Regions from separate parts of the Peribacillus sp. FSL P2-0133 genome, predicted to be linked through region 4. Evidence: riboswitches for the same ligand, from Rfam matches in the RefSeq annotation. Region 4 holds a riboswitch; each other region holds the start of a gene.

Region 1 (4,216 bases), 1.7 Mb from region 4:
CAGACAGGATGACATGGTCTTCCTTCCCGTGCGGACAAGTTTTAGCGGAAGCCATATTGCCACATGCTTTACAGTAAAAACTATGTTCAAAGAATAATAACGTGATCCCTAACTCATCGGCGTTAAAATTCCCAAAGATTTTTTGAGCATCATATGTGCCATAATAATCGCCCACACCCGCATGATCACGTCCGACGATAAAATGGGTGCAACCATAATTTTTACGGACCATCGCATGGAAAATGGCTTCTCTAGGTCCTGCATAACGCATGGCAGCAGGGAAAACTGCAAGAGAGACGCGATCCTTAGGATAATATTTTTCAAGCAGCACTTTATAACTTTCCATTCTTACATCTGCCGGAATGTCATCGGATTTAGTGGCACCTACGAGAGGATTTAAGAATAAGCCGTCGACAATCTCCAATGCTGTCTTTTGAATGTATTCATGTGCACGGTGAACAGGGTTCCTCGTTTGGAAACCAACAACCGTTTCCCATCCTTTTTCAGCAAAAGCTTTCCTTGTCTCGACCGGGTCCAGATAATTAGCTTGAAATAGCGGACGCTCTATTCTCTTAATCAACTTTATTTCCCCGCCGACATATACATCACCGCGGTTATATAAATTTTTCACTCCGGGATGCTTCTCATCATCCGTTTGATATACTAATGTCGCTTCCAATTGCTTATCCGGAGTGTAAATATCGGAAACGGTGAGAACCCCGTATGTTTCACCTTCATGAGTCAACTTTACTTCTTCACCTATAGTAAGGGTTTCTGCAGTTTCTTCGGTCAAAGGCAGCGTAATCGGGATGCTCCATACATGCCCGCTGCTAAGCCTCATATCCTTGACCACTGCCTCATAGTCACTTTTTGTAAAGAATCCTTTAATCGGACTGTAGGCACCAGTGCCTATCAATTCAAGATCACTTAAAGCAATTTCATCGATTTCGATTGATTTTGTTAATTTACTAAAATCATATTTTGGTTCCCAAAGATCAATTAATGTTCCTCCGTGCGGTAAACTGATTGTCATGCTAAATTCCCCCTATGGTTTCTATTTATTTATGATAAATGCAATCCGCATTCCGTTTTTTGGGCTCCTTGCCAACGGCCTGAGCGTAAATCATCTGCATTGAATGCAGGTGCTGTACACGTTTTACATCCAATGCTCGGATATCCATTATCATGCAGGATATTATATGGAAGTCCGTTTTTGTGGGCGTAGCGCCAAACATCTTTCCATGTCCAATGTATGAGTGGACATACTTTAACTGACTTGAACTTATTATCCTTATTGATATACTCGGTTAAAGCCCTTGTTTCGGATTGCTCCCTCCGCAGTCCCGAAAGCCAGGCTGTTGCCGTTGAAAGCACATCGGTAAGCGGTATGATTTTACGGATGTTACAACACTTATTGGAATCACTAAGCCATAATTCATCCCCATATTCCGCTGCTTGCTCCTCAAGCGTCAAGGCGGGTTTCTTCATTTCGATCAAAAGCTTTGGATAGCGCTTTTTCACTTGCTCGATCAATTGGTAAGTCTCCTCAAAATGAACATCTGTATCAAGGAAAACAATTTTTGCCGAAGGGTTGACCTTCGCCAATAAATCCGTAAGCACGATGCCTTCAATACCAAAACTGCAAGCATAAATCAGTTTGCTTCCATAATGGTCATTCGCCCATTGCAGAACTTCCAAAGCACCTTTTGTTTCACTGTCTTCAGGAAATACGGGGAATTCCCCTGTATTGAAATTTTCATAGTTTATTAATCCAGCCAACTTTGTAGCCCCCTCTAAAAACTTGCTGTATCAGGTTAGAGTAACTGTTGATCAATACCCGTTTAAACTTCCCCAGTTTATTTGATTCTAGGAAAAAGAGACGAATCTAACCAATACTCTCTTTATATCAGTTAAACCCGCCTCTAGTTTTTCTAGTCAGCAGATACCTTATTTAATTCTTAATTTTTCATTTCTTTCCATTTGAATGATTTTACCATCCTGGACAATAAGTGTAATGGATCCATATTTCATTGATTTAAGCATTTCTTGAAGTCGTTCAAATATTTCTTCAAGCTGATTCTCTTTTTCCAAACCAGTTCCTCCTTTAAGAAAATCCGCGAATATTTTATTTTCAACGCTGATTAAAAAAATTTCTTAGATTTATATAATTCCATACAACCTTACATTGTTATGGTTTGCCTCAAAAAAAACAAAAATCTTTCCATGATGGAAAGATCCCAAGGTAAATATCTTTACCTTATCTTCCAAAATGATCAACATTTTGTTGGAGGTAGCACCTTGCATCCATCATGCAGGTTGCTGGACTTCAAAGGGCCAATTCCCTCCGTCGCTCTGGATAAGTTTTATTATTTTAAATATTAACATATATTTAATCCTTGTCAATGGAGTTTTCTTATAAAATAACTTGGTTTAATATTATGGATGAACTGTTATTTTTATACACACTATTCAATTTATGATTTTATGTTCATATAAATAAGAAAATAGACTTGTCTTTTTAGATAAGGTCTCCAAAAAAATAAGTCTATTTTCATAAAAAGCCTATTATTGTCGTATATCCTTACTTTAAAAAAATTCTCGAATTTCAGTCCTTTTGAAGAGGGGATTACTTGAAGTCATTAATTTCTTAACTGTATCGCTTCTACAAATTCTTGAACTTGACTCTGGACGCGATCAATTAAATGCGAATCAATAATCGGTTTTTCTGAATTCTGTTTATCTATTTCCTTATCTACAAAATAAATGCCCTGCAGCGGCTCGCCTTTTAATATTGAAATTAATGGTTTAAGCGCATAGTCAATCGCCAATAGATGCCTGTTACTTCCACCAATCATGATTGGCAGAACTGGCTTACCCTTAAAAGCACCTTCTGGCAGCAAATCAATCAAGGCTTTCAATACACCTGTATAAGAAGCCTTATAAACCGGTGAACCAATAATAATTCCTCTAGCTGCTTGAATTCTCTCTGAAAGCTTTAAGATATCTTCGCTATTATATTTCCCTTGAAATAAATCATCTGCTGAGAAATCCGTAATTGAGAAATAAGCTGTGGTAAATCCTTCGTTTTCGACTAATGATTGAATATGTTTTAGTGAAATGTCCGTTCTTGATGGTATAGCAGGACTTCCTGATAAAATTACGATATCGCTCATTTAAAACCCCTCCTATGTTACATGTTTTAAAGATAAAATCTTCGTAAAGCATTTCGTGCAGCATGATTTTATCGTAATAGTCTGAAAAATATAAGTCAAATCTTACACTCGGGTTTAATGAATTCACTAGTTGACTTCATCGACTCTGAATGAAAATAAAATGGTCATATTTGCGGCTTGATGCTCATGCCCTTCAATATGACCGTTTCATTATGTATGATTTTGTTTACCATGAATACCATATACCAAAAGTTGAGCAATGCTCTTAATTCGTTCAGAAGTAAAATATGGCTCCTTTTTTTGTTGATGGATCTCATAATGTGTGGATAATGCCAATGTAAAAGAAATGATCCCCACATTAAATAGGATAATATCAGAGATATATTGTATCTCTCCGCTATCTATTCTCTTCTGTATTTCAATATGCTTGGCATTTGGCTTGAAAATCTGATCTACATATTGCTTTGAAATATCTTGATCGAATTGTGTTTCCCTAAATAATATCGAAAACTGTTCTTTATTTTCAAGAATTTTTTTTATCATGGTGCAAACATGATTCTCAACTAGTTCATCCGTAGATAGATGGCTAGTCCCATCTTCGGATTCCTCTTTTTCAATAGGGGTAATTGTAGCCAAAAGCAAATCTTTTTTGCTGTCAAAGTATTTATAAATAGTAGCTTCGGAAACATTGCAAGCAGAGGCAATTTCATTCGTTCTTGTCATGTCAAAACCTTTAGTGGCAAAAAGAGTCCGGGCTACATTTATGATTCGTTCTTTGGTTTGCTGCCCTTTTTTCAAAAATATCAACCTTCTTTTATAAAGATAAGACCGGTTTTACCAATCTATTTTCCATGATATCTCGATGGTATCAATCGGTCAACATATTACCTTTGATCTATTAGAATTCAATATTCCCATATATCATAAATAGAAAATCACTTAAAAGATGCATAGCCATCATCGACCATGACTACACTTCCATTGATCGCATCCGCTTCCTCTAACGATAATAGATAGACGGCATTTGCAATGGCTTCTGGCTT
Region 2 (4,216 bases), 990 kb from region 4:
TGGACCGGAAAGAAGCACAGTTATTTTGGTTATGGAAAAAATTTGTCTATCATAAATTAAAGAAATATCAAACAGATGAATTGGTATTTTCAGGTCAGATGAAGACGGCCTTGATTAGTTTAGGACACTTATTCTGAAATAAGAGCGAGGGTGACTTCTGAATAATTTTTATGCTTATGTTTTAGTATTTCGATCATACAGAAAACACCCTGTATCCAATGATCCAGGGTGTTTTTCATTACCTATTCTCATTTTAAGAAGTACGTTTCTTCGCTACATCTTCTCCAGGCCGAAACCGTGGAAAACCAATCAAGATGGCAACGACTCCACAAAATCCAATTAGTATTGGGTAATATGAATACGGCAAGATGCTTATCGGTGAAATCTTTGCTACTCCTGCTGCAACAAGCAGCTGTGCCCCATATGGAATCAACCCTTGGATACAACAGGCAAAAACGTCAAGTAAGCTCGCCGATTTACGCGGATCAATCCCATACTTTTCAGCAATATTTTTGGCAAGTGGCCCGGCAATGATAATCGAAATCGTGTTATTTGCCGTTGAAAGGTTCGTCAAACCAACAAGCCCGGCAATGCTGAATTCCGCCCCTTTTTTTGATTTGCTATTTCGGGTCACGAGGTGGAGTAGATAATCGATGCCACCATTATGTTTGATTACAGCAACCATACCTGCAATTAAAATGGCAAGGAAGGATATTTCATACATTCCCGCCATTCCTTCACCAACTTTTTGAATGACACCCAACGGTTGATAACTTCCATCCGCCAAGCCGATTATTCCGGCAAATACAATTCCGATAGAAAGGACCAGGAACACATTGACTCCTGCCAATGCAGTGATCAATACGCAAAGGTATGGAAGAATCTTCACCCAATTATAAGAATTTTGGGTGATGTCGGCTTGTTCACCCATCGTTAAAATTCCAAGAATGGCACATGTGATGATGGCCGCAGGTAAAACGATGAAAAAATTCACCTTAAACTTATCCTTCATTTTCGTTCCCTGTGTTCGAACTGCAGCGATTGTCGTATCTGAAATGAAGGATAGGTTATCTCCAAACATCGCACCACCAATAACGGCAGCCATTGAAAAGGCAAGCGAAATATCGGTTTGCTCGCTAATTCCCACCCCGATAGGTGCTAGGGCTACAATCGTTCCCATGCTAGTCCCCATAGATAGAGAAATAAAACAAGCGATAATGAATATCCCTACCATTAAAAGATTTTGCGGAAAAACGGCTAAGGCAAGATTCACCGTTGATTCAACTGCCCCCATGCCATTTGCAACTTCGGCAAAAGCGCCGGCTAAAAGGAAAATGATAACCATTAACATAATATTGGCGTCACCGGCACCTTTACAGAAAATATCAACCTTTTGATTGAAACTTTCTTTCCGATTCATTGCCAATGCAGCTGCTGATGCAATAGAAATTGCTACAATCACCGGAAATGAATAAAAATCTTTAGTGACGATTCCGGACCCTATAAATAAAATTAAAAATACGACAAATGGAATCAAAGCCCATGGATTCCCTTTATTGTTTGCACTCATGATGTACACCTCTTTTTATTTTTCCCATGACATGTGTCATAGCTTTTATTCTTTTAACAGTTTTCGCAAATAACACCAATTTGAACTTGATTACCCATTCATGGAGCTATAGCTAAAAAAACTGTCAGCATAAAAAAGACCCCTTCTATTAAACAACAAGAAGAGGTCTTTTAATTTATAAAAAACACCCTCCTTATCTTTCAGGCGAAAATCAGCCTGCTGGATTTGGCACAGCACTCCTATTAAGTCCGCTGCCGAGACATCTTCGGGCCAGTCCCTCCGTCTCTCTTGATAAGAAGATCAAAATTATATAATTTATAAAATATTACGATGCCTGTCAGAAAAGTACCAGGCTGGAAGCTTGCTGAAACCATCTTAGTTTGTGAAAGTGACATCGAAGTCGTTTTGAAAAGCAAATATAAGAGTACAGCATTTTGTCTATTTTCGCAAGGTTTAGTTTTAAAGTATTCACATGCACTTCTTACTGATTAATAAGAGATCTTGAAATGTGCAGTTAATCAGTACAATGAGTCTTCTATGATATTTATCGGGACGGAATTAATATAAAAAGAGGTCTAATGACCTCTCAGCAAATTTGTTGTATTAGGTTAGGTGAATTTTTTTTAGTCGAGTTCACATCAGTCGATACCTCAAAAGCTTCCATTAGTTCCGAATCGAATGACTTTAAATACTGCTGCAGATATGCAGGATCATTAATGGATGGATTCAACCAATCTTTTTCATCTTCTGGATTAAGGATTACAGGCATGCGATCATGAATGCTGGTCATCAGCTCATTAGGAACGGTTGTTATAACGGAGCACGTGTAGATGCTGCGGCCTTCAGGGGATTTCCAGGATTCCCATATACCGGCCATTCCAAATGGAGCATGATTCTTCAGTTTTATTCGCATCGGTATTTTTCTTTCTGGTGTCTTCTTCCATTCATAAAATGAGTCAGCGATTATCAAGCATCTCTTCTTCTTATACGCATTCTTAAAGCTAGCTTTCTCTGCAATGGTTTCCGCTCTGGCATTGATCATTTTATAGCCCACTTTTTCGTCTTTTGCCCAGAAAGGAATGAGTCCCCACCGAAGATATCCAAGTCGGTTCATTGCCCCGTCATTAATGACGGATAGCACGGATTGGGAGGGAGCAATATTGTAGCTGAATTGGTATTCCTCATCAAATGATCCTTGAATATCAAACCGATCTTTTATTTCTTCAATGTCAGTGAAAAGGGTGAAACGTCCACACATAATATCGCCTACCGTATTAAGATTTATTACAGTGTAACAAATGGAACGGGAAGGCACAAATCAGCGTTCTAAAATCCTGATGTCGGTAAATGGTTGATTAAATAATTCGCTGGAAATCAAAAGGGTGCCAAGGACTTCTCTTTCATCTTCAGCTTTAATGATTTCCGACAAAATTAAGGTACTGCCATTCCTTACCGTTACTTTATATTCCTTCATGGAATCCCCCCTCAAAAGGCTAGATGGTTGTTATTATAAACCAAAAACCCACAAGTATCAGTATTGAACTATGGCAGAGTCATGGTTAATCTTCTAATGAAGAGGCCGCATGGAGGTTCCTTTACACTTTAAAGGGTTAGTCGAACAATGCCCGGGACCATAAATCCTTGATAGGCGGCAAAAAAAGACTGTCCATGAATGATTCATGGACAGTCAGGATCTGTCAAAGGTTTTTCGCTTCAATACCGATAATTGATTAAGGAGATGGCATTGAGGAAAGCCATTCATTATTTAAAATGCAGTAAAACCTCATTTATTAAATGTGCTGCCAATGTAACGGTTTTATTATTTTCGTCCAACGAAGGATTCACTTCCGAGATATCAAAGGAGAGGATCTTTTCATTCGATACGATATGCCTGATAATGGCACGGACCAATTTCGGATTCAGTCCAAACGGCGATGGAGCACTTACCCCAGGTGCGTAGGCTGAATCAATAACGTCTGTACATAATGTAAGAATAATGTAGTCATATTCCTTAGCGAAATCATTTATCCGCCGCTTAGTTTCATCCATTTCGTTCAATGATAAATCTTCTTCCAAAATGTAGTCAACCTTACTTCTCTCGGCAGTTTCAAACAGTGCCTTCGTATTCCCCTGCTTCTGAATTCCGATACATAAATAGCCACAACTTTGATCTTCGTCCAAAATCTGCTTAAACATCGTTCCTGATGAACTTTCTTTTTCATAAGGCCTCATATCAAAGTGAGCGTCAATATTAATGATCCCCAATCTAGCTTTGGGTCCAATGGATTTCCTAATCCCAAGATAATGGCCATACAGGGTTTCGTGCCCTCCCCCAAGTATGATAGGAATCGCTTTACTCTCCAGTATCCGGGTAACAGCCGATCCCAGTTGGGATTGGGCGGCCTCCATCTCTGTACCTTCACATATTACATCGCCAGCATCCACCAGCTCGGTTTGGGAGGGTAAATGGCAGGGTAATTTTGCCAATGACTGCCTAATATGATCAGGCCCCTCTGCAGCACCAATCCTGCCTTTATTCCTTTTGACGCCTTCATCACATTTGAAGCCAATCAATCCAAAGGTACTTGATGCATTGGAAGAGATGGCTAATTCAGAAATCGGTGCCAAACGTACTCTTTGGTGGTA
Region 3 (4,216 bases), 1.8 Mb from region 4:
ACCAGAATTCGGATAAACTATAATTGGTTTATGCGTGTTTGAACGCAACACCTGTATGGCTTCCGTGATACCTGATACAGGCGCACAGTTGATGCCGATTGCTGCAATTTGCTCACTGTCCCCAAACAATCTGGTACACTCCTCAAGCAATGTACCGTCACTAATCGCTTTTTCATTTTTCAATGAAAAGGATAGCCAAGCATAGACCTCTGGGTAATCTTTCAATAATGAATGCAATACTTTTGCTTCTTGCAGGGAAGGTATCGTTTCAAATGCTAAAATGTCAGCACCGGCTTCAATCAAAGCAGATATTCGCGAGCGATGAAATGCAGTTAAAGTTTCATCTGAAACACCATAGTTTCCTACATACTCTGAACCATCTGCAAGGTAAGCCCCATATGGTCCAACCGATGCAGCAACCAATGGCTTAGGTCTAATCGTTTGATATTCTTCTTCCTTCCAAAATTCATCTCTTGCTTCCCTTGCAAGTAAAACCGTTTTCCGGATTAGTTCCAAAGCCTCTTCCTCTTGTATTCCGCGGAGGGCGAAACCTTCAACTGTTGCTTGGTAGCTTGCCGTTATCGCACAGTCAGCACCAGCCCGAAAGTAGTCAGAGTGAACTTGATAAATCACTTCTGGATTTTCAAGTAATACACGTGCAGACCACAGGGGATCGTCCAAATCGCACCCATGCCTTTCAAGCTCTGTAGCTAGAGCCCCGTCCAAAATCATGACTGAATGATCTCGTAATATTGCGTCAATTGGGCTAATTTTATTCTTCATGTTCTACTCCTCTTTTTCTTTATAGTTTGTGTCAGATAATAACTTCCATAGCAAAACAAAATAAAAGGAATGCCACAATATAGTGCAATTCGTTGTGTAGGATCAAATGCAATTCCTATGCAAGAAGCAAGACATAGCAAAAAAGAAACGATTGGTATGAGTGGATATAATGGTGTATGATAAGCCAAATCATTTACTGAATTTCCTTCGTTTATAAATCGTCTGCGAAATAGAAACTGTGACGCGCTAATACTCATCCAAACTACTACCACGGCTAGTCCAGAAATGGATACAAGCACTATATATACAGTATCCGGTGCAATAATACTCGAGAAAAGGGCTAAACCACCTCCCAACATACTGAAAAAAACTGCATTTATCGGAACACCCCGTTTTGTCAATTTTGCAAATATGGGTGATATTGTTTTCTTATCTGCAAGCGACCAAAGCATTCTGGATGATGCATATAATCCTGAATTTGCAGCAGACAAAATGGCAGTTAATATAACAAAGTTCATAATATCCGCTGCATACGGCACTCCAATTCGTTCGAGAACTGCAACAAAGGGGCTCTCTAGTACGCTTGCATCCGAAATAGGCAATAATGCGGATAATACAACAATGGTTCCTACAAAAAAGATAATCAATCTCCATAATGTCATACGGATTGCCTTTGGTATCGTTTTTTCTGGGTTCACTGTTTCTCCAGCTGCAATTCCGATTAATTCAGTTCCAGAAAATGCGAAATTCACCGCGAGCATCGTCATTAGAATGGCAAAAGCACCATTCGGAAATAAACCTGCACTTGTAAAATTGGATAATAACGGAGCTGATTGTGAATTAATTATTGGAATAAAACCTACCATTGCTGCAGCTCCCAGAATAATAAATATCACAATAGCAAATACCTTTATAGACGCAAACCAGAATTCGGATTCAGCGAAAAACTTAACGGTCCACGCATTTAAAGCCAAGACCAATATGGCAAATAGAGCACTCCATATCCAGACATTGATTGATGGAAACCATCGCTGCATCAACAATCCTGCAGCCGTAAATTCCGAACCTAGTGCAACAGTCCAGGTTAGCCAATACAACCAGGCTACTGTATACCCTGTCCCTGGTCCGATGTATTTGGCTGCGTAGCTATGAAACGCGCCTGTCTCGGGCATATGTACTGCCAGTTCACCAAGACATAGCATGACTAGATAAACCACTAAAGCTCCAATCAGATACGAAAGGATGGTGCCGAATGGGCCAGCCTGTTGAATCGTATAACCCGAACTTAAGAATAAACCAGTTCCAATCACCCCGCCAAGCGATAGCATTATTATATGCCGTGCTTGCATTTCCCTTTGAAAATCATGTTTTCTTTTGTTCTCCATTCTTACTCTCCTTAATCTTGGATCCAGAAAAAACGAAAACGCACTCTAAAAGAGTGCGTTACTGACAAATAAACACGTACGGTCTTATCTATCAAGGTTTCACCCCCTGGAATTAGCACAGTGTCTTTGTAGACCTGCTGCTGAGGTTTCATAGGGCCAGTCCCTCCACCTCTCTGGATAAGAAATTATTTTTTTATAACTTTATCAATCTATGAAAAAATTGTCAAGTTTTGTTTCGGATTGTAAAGACTTCCTTTAAAATTCTAACGATCATGGCACCGGCGGCATAAATATGATATGGTTGCTCGTTTTTGGAACAGTCGCTTACCACATTAAAATTGCAGATAAAGCTAACCGGGTAATTTTGATTTTAAAAAATGACGCCATCTTAAAAAGATGACGCCATTTATTCTTTCTTTTCACTTAAGGACGTTCTATTTCAAATAATTCCCCTAGTTTTGTATAAGTATGACCCGCTAATCTTGCTACAGGTTTTAGCCCGTTTTGGTCAATTCTTCCATTATGGTAAATATCTTGCTCGATATGATAGCAGACTATTTTCCCTATCAATAAATCACAACCAGGTTTATTCTGGGAACCTGCCAATGGTATCGCCTGCTCTAATGTACATTCAAAGCGTACCTTCGCTTCTTGCAATCCTGGTACGGATACCTTATCACTAACAGCCGGCGTGAAATCGGTAAGACCCAATTCACTTTCGTCGGATGGGAGTTCCTTGGCCGTTCGATTTGCATCAGCTACATTATTCTCATCAGTGATATGAACAACGAATTCACCTGTTTGAATTGCATTTCGTGCCGTGTCCTTTGAAACCCCTTCTTTCCGTTGAACAGAAATGGAAATCATCGGAGGATTTGAACTGACTATGTTAAAAAAGCTGAACGGCGCTATATTGATTGTACCGGTTTCGGATTGTGTCGTAACGAGTGCTATAGGTCTCGGTATAATGCTTCCAGTTAAAAACTTATAATTATCCCGTTCAGTCAGACTTTCAGGATTAACAGAAATCATCTTCATTCCCTCTCATTCTTATAAAAAGTTCTTTTGAAACCATGAACCCGCTGCCTCAACCTCTGAACGTGTTAGCTGATGACCGTAATTTTCCCACTGAACATCCACTGTAGCACCAGCTTGCAGTAAAAGTTGATTAAGTTCATCAGTTTCTGCTGCCGGGCAAATCGGATCGTTTTTACCTGCAGCGATAAATACAGGTATATCCGAAAGGGACGGCAATGCAATCCCTCGTCTAGGCACCATAGGGTGATGAAGAATCGCTCCTTGTAATGCCCCTTCGAAATGGAACAGCAAACTTGCCGCTATATTTGCACCATTGGAATAACCTAATGCTACCACTCTTTCACGGTCGAAGTCATATTTTTTGGACGCTGATTCCAAGAAGTCATAAAGCTCCTTCGTACGAAAGATCAAATCTTCTTCATCAAAAACCCCTTCGGATAACCGGCGGAAAAAACGAGGCATTCCGTTTTCAAGTACATTTCCCCGTACGCTCAATACGGATGAGCCCGGTGAAACCATTTCCGCTAATGGCAAGAGATCTGTTTCCGTTCCTCCAGTGCCATGTAAAAGCAAAAGCAATGGCGCTTCTGGATTACTTCCTTTTTGAAAAATATGCTTCATCATTTATCCTCCTCCAGTACTCTCGGCACTGCCGGCAGTAACGTTTTCTCCATGATCTCCCTTTTTTCTTCCAGCCATGGCGGCAGCATTAATTTACTGCCCATCGTTTCCTTCGTTTCATCATGAGCGAAGCCAGGTGGATCTGTGGCAACTTCAAAAAGTATGCCTCCATCTTCCCTGAAATAAATGGCATCGAAGTATTGACGGTCTGTAAAGGGTGTCACACCATAGCCATGGTTGGCGATATGCTCCCTCCATTCTTTATGATCTTCATTATCGATTGCACGCCATGCAATATGATGGACGGTTCCCACTCCGATTTTCCCATTTGGCAACACCGTTTTTTTAACATCTATCAAATTTCCGATGTCCGATGTGGATTTGAAGCG
Region 4 (4,216 bases):
CCTTTTCGCCGAGCAAATGATGGCCGCTTTTGGAAATCATGACAGGGTCAAGGATAACGATGGCAGGCAAGAAGGTTTTAAGGGACGCAGCGACAGTTTCCACGATTTCTTTTGATCCAAGCATGCCTATTTTTACTGCATCGACATGAATATCTTCAAAGATAGCTGCAATTTGATCTGATATGATTGCTGTTTCAATTGGCTGTACTGAACGGACTTCCATTGTATTTTGTGCGGTTACGGCTGTGATGGCAGACATTCCAAAGACACCATGTGCAGAAAATGTTTTTAAATCCGCTTGTATTCCAGCGCCGCCCCCTGAATCAGAGCCTGCGATGGTTAATGCTGTTTTCATAAAAAAACCCCTTCATATAATTATTTTTTAGAAGTATTTTAAGTAATATGAAAGCTAAAATCGCACCAGCGAATGAACTGAGCATAAAAGCCGGTAAAAAACCAAAAAGAGCAGCTTTTTCTCCCAATAGGAGGAGGGCAAGTGGATAACAGGCTAGGGAACCGAGAATACCGGTCCCGATCACTTCCCCTAAACAGGCGAATTTTAAGCTTTGTGTTTTTCGATAAAGGATGGCAGCCAAAAGTGCACCGATCATGCTCCCGGGAAAGGCAAAAATTGAACCGGTACCAGACATGTTTCTAATGATGGAAACTAAAAAAGCTTGTGTCACAGCATAAGCTGGCCCCAATAGAACGGCAGTCATGACATTTGCCAGATGCTGAATAGGAAAGACCTTTGCAAATCCTGCAGGTATGAAAATAAATGAACTGGTCAGCGTCGTTATAGCCGTGATCATGGCAGTCAACGTCAGTTTCTTGATAGGATTCATCATCATGTCAACGACCTACAGCGGCCAATCCTGCTCATTTTGAACCATATCCCAGAATAAATATTCATATCGGGAAGTAACCAAAAAGTGCTTTTCTAATCTAAGAAGTTCCGTTTCTGGCATGCCTTCCGTCAATTCTTCCAACAAAGCGATCAGCCATTTGTGTGCTTCACCGAATTCAGGAGATGAATAGGACCTTATCCAATCTGCGTAGCGATTGTTTTCCAATGCTGCTCCATTTTGTTCTTTTAATAGCAAACCGATTTCATAATAATCCCAAGCGCAGGGCAGGAGACAGGCGATCAAGTCTGCCAAAGTCCCATGCTGAGCTGCATTTAGCATGTATCCTGTATAGGCTAGAGTGGTTGGAGTAGGCTCTGTATCTTCCAATTCCTTGGAACTGATCCCGAATTCGGAAGCATAATGCCGATGAATATCCATTTCCACTTGAAGGGTTTCATTTAAAATACTCGCAAACTTTGCCATGGTTTCGATGTTATGAGCTTTGATGACACCTAAAGCAAAGAGCTTGGAATAATCCATAAGATAGATATAGTCCTGCTTCAGGTAATAGGCAAATTTGTTTTCAGGAAGCGTACCATTTCCAATTGCCTGGACAAAGGGATGTGAATGGTTCCTTTTCCAAATTTCTTTTGACCGTGCATGTAGTCTATCACTGAATGGTTCTAATTTAACATTCTCCATTGTTCATCCTCCTTTAGAATGGATCTCCTTGTTAATGAAAAAACCCGTTCCTGAATACGGAACGGGGTAGATGGATATAGTCTGTAAATGGACGATATCATCCACTTCCCTCCGCCGGTATGAGCCGGTTCAGGTTCAAAGGGTCCGGAACTAATTCCATCTCAGTCTTAAAAAAGACTCCCCTAGTGGTGTGAATTGTATGTAATTACTGACATCATATCAGAAAGACAAGAAAATGCAACCCGCATTTGAAAGAGGGACCATTTTATGTCCAGGAAAAAAGGGAGAACCAGGTAATTGACTTTTGATAGTTATTAGGATAAAATCATGTCTACATCATTTATATATCGATTTCTTATCCAGAGAGGTGGAGGGACTTGGCCCAACGAAACCTCGGCAGCGGACCCGTTTTGGGAACTGTGCTAAATCCAACAAGCATATGCTTGGAAGATAAGAAGAGCCGTACGGACACTGTCAGCCTCTTCTTGAATTAGAAGGGGCTTTTATTTTTGGGAAATAACGTTTAGTGACATAATGGAAAAGGTATATATAATTTGGTGAAAATCAAACAAGTTGATAAAGTTTAGCTAACTAGAAGCAGGCTCTAGGAAGACTAGGAAAGGAGCCATTTACATGGCAGAATTATTTAAGAGGATTGAACAGAGGAAGGCAAAGCTTATTGAAGAGTTATTGGCCAATGGAGTATACAAAACCTCTGATGAAAGGCACCTTTATGATGCCCCATTAAAAGTACTTGAAGATGAATATAAGATTGTTATAAATAGACCAAATACTGAGTCACCTTCTGAATGGATGACATAGTAAACGATGGACTATATTTTGGGTTTTTGGATAAGGGATATGATGTAAGCATTCGCAGTCTACACTAGTGGATGCTTTTTTTGCGTTTGATAGAAAATGACACAAAATATACATAATTTTAGAATGAAATAGTCATTTTGTCACATTTATCCTTTAAAATAACACATTTAATTTCTGAAAAATAGTTGATTTTTACTAGTAGTTTCATTATGATGAAAGTGTAAAAATATTGAATAAATGGGAGGTGGCTATATAATGCCTTGCCGTAAGGTAACGATAGAAAAAGTAGAAGAGAAGAGAAAAGAAATGATCAACTTGGCAGCAATTTACGGCTTAACAAGTCTGCTAACTGTTCAAGCCAGTCAAGAATTGGATATGCTATTAAATGCGTTAACAAGTAAAAGAGATTCTGAACATTTTCCCCTCCAGAAAGCATATAGGTATTTTTAAATTAGCCAATTCGACCTCGATTAATATGAAAAAGCTACTGCTCAAGGCAATAGCTCTAAAGAATAATATTAAATTTCGACACGTTTACCAAGAATGACCAAATCCCGCTCAATGCCATCCAGCTCGGCAACTTGAGGTAAATGTGCCCATTCTTCAAACCCGAATTTGGAAAAAAGCTTAAGGCTTGGTGTATTGTGGGCGAATATGAAACCCAATAGAGTCTTAACACCTAATTTTGGACTCAATTCAATGGCCTTTTGAATCGAAATTTGTCCGATTCCTTTTCCCCGGAAATAATCATCAATATAAATGCTGATTTCGGCAGTGGAATTATATGCCGGTCGGCCATAGAAGGATTGGAAGCTCATCCATCCAGCAGTTTTCCCTTCTATAGTAATGATAAATAGCGGTCTACTTTCTGAATGATGTTCCTCAAACCATTTAACCCTCGATTGGACGGATACAGGTTCCGTATCTGCCGTGACCATTCTTGAAGCAATTGTCGAATTATATATTTCAACAATTCTGGGTAGATCAGATAGTTCTGCCTCTCTAAACTCTATGTGCTCTTCCATGATTTAAACTCCTAACTATCATTTATTCAATCTCCAGAATGAAGGGTAATCCCGTTTTTTGTTTAAGGGACGGTGAATGACACTCAATCCATTGAAAGTTTTATATTATCATACACTCTTAAATCTTTATCTGACAATTTTTTTATGTTAAGACTGCAGATTTTTTGGGTATGTAAAAGATTAAATACTTCTAGTAAAGAGACAAGAGGAGAACCAAATGAAAAAATTGGCAGGTTTATTGATTATAGTACTAGTTATATGTTTTGCTGCATATGAATTTCAGGCCTCGGAGTCGGAAGATGTGCAAAGGGTGATGGCTTTTGGAGATTCATTAACCTATGGAAAAGGGGATAAGGACGGAGAAGGATATATAGAAGGCCTTGAGGATGAATTGAATAATCCGCAATCCGAACAAAAAGTGAGTTTTTGGAATTACGGTATAAAAGGCCAGGAAACGGATGGGGTGATGAAACAGCTTGATGATTACCGCATTAAAACGAAACTTGATGAAGCCGATACTTTCATCGTTTATATTGGAACGAATGACTTGATCAATAGCAACGGCGGGGACTTGAAGAAAATAAGTGACCGAAAAATCAATGAGGGTAAACGGGAGTATATCAGCCATCTGAAAAAGATTACATCAACATTGATAGAGGCAAACGATAAAGCGGATATTCTGGTAGTAGGATTATATAACCCAATTAAAGACAATCAAAAACTTGAAAAGCACATTCGCGATTATAACCTGTCAATAAAGGGAATAGCGGATAAAGATAAAAGGATGTTATTCATTCCTACAAATGATCTTTTTGAAGA

What was found. Region 4 has a riboswitch for S-adenosylmethionine ahead of MKY17_RS06965 (Fur-regulated basic protein FbpA). Riboswitches for the same ligand answer to the same signal wherever they lie in the genome.
Region 1: it holds a riboswitch for S-adenosylmethionine, as region 4 does, so the genes downstream of both, MKY17_RS14900 (YezD family protein) here and MKY17_RS06965 (Fur-regulated basic protein FbpA) in region 4, are expected to answer to the same signal.
Region 2: it holds a riboswitch for S-adenosylmethionine, as region 4 does, so the genes downstream of both, MKY17_RS11650 (Na+/H+ antiporter NhaC family protein) here and MKY17_RS06965 (Fur-regulated basic protein FbpA) in region 4, are expected to answer to the same signal.
Region 3: it holds a riboswitch for S-adenosylmethionine, as region 4 does, so the genes downstream of both, mmuP (S-methylmethionine permease) here and MKY17_RS06965 (Fur-regulated basic protein FbpA) in region 4, are expected to answer to the same signal.

Annotation. Positions count from the first base shown of each region.
Region 1 is NZ_CP150254.1:3,120,433-3,124,648, forward strand. It holds gene sat (sulfate adenylyltransferase) at 1-1,033, opposite strand, end outside; gene MKY17_RS14895 (phosphoadenylyl-sulfate reductase) at 1,063-1,779, opposite strand; gene MKY17_RS14900 (YezD family protein) at 1,948-2,091, opposite strand; SAM riboswitch class I at 2,255-2,363, opposite strand; gene ssuE (NADPH-dependent FMN reductase) at 2,640-3,173, opposite strand; gene MKY17_RS14910 (TetR/AcrR family transcriptional regulator) at 3,384-3,971, opposite strand; gene MKY17_RS14915 (SDR family oxidoreductase) at 4,109-4,216, opposite strand, start outside.
Region 2 is NZ_CP150254.1:2,431,941-2,436,156, reverse strand. It holds gene MKY17_RS11655 (hypothetical protein) at 1-137, shown strand, start outside; gene MKY17_RS11650 (Na+/H+ antiporter NhaC family protein) at 254-1,570, opposite strand; SAM riboswitch class I at 1,761-1,868, opposite strand; gene MKY17_RS11645 (SOS response-associated peptidase) at 2,157-2,828, opposite strand; gene MKY17_RS11640 (hypothetical protein) at 2,889-3,044, opposite strand; gene hutG (formimidoylglutamase) at 3,332-4,216, opposite strand, start outside.
Region 3 is NZ_CP150254.1:3,266,598-3,270,813, forward strand. It holds gene mmuM (homocysteine S-methyltransferase) at 1-783, opposite strand, end outside; gene mmuP (S-methylmethionine permease) at 780-2,168, opposite strand; SAM riboswitch class I at 2,250-2,352, opposite strand; gene MKY17_RS15555 (flavin reductase family protein) at 2,592-3,200, opposite strand; gene MKY17_RS15560 (alpha/beta hydrolase) at 3,219-3,827, opposite strand; gene MKY17_RS15565 (ring-cleaving dioxygenase) at 3,827-4,216, opposite strand, start outside.
Region 4 is NZ_CP150254.1:1,444,534-1,448,749, forward strand. It holds gene thiD (bifunctional hydroxymethylpyrimidine kinase/phosphomethylpyrimidine kinase) at 1-355, opposite strand, end outside; gene thiW (energy coupling factor transporter S component ThiW) at 324-845, opposite strand; gene tenA (thiaminase II) at 861-1,550, opposite strand; TPP riboswitch at 1,640-1,744, opposite strand; SAM riboswitch class I at 1,903-2,007, shown strand; gene MKY17_RS06965 (Fur-regulated basic protein FbpA) at 2,184-2,372, shown strand; gene MKY17_RS06970 (aspartyl-phosphate phosphatase Spo0E family protein) at 2,628-2,822, shown strand; gene MKY17_RS06975 (GNAT family N-acetyltransferase) at 2,891-3,397, opposite strand; gene MKY17_RS06980 (GDSL-type esterase/lipase family protein) at 3,615-4,216, shown strand, end outside.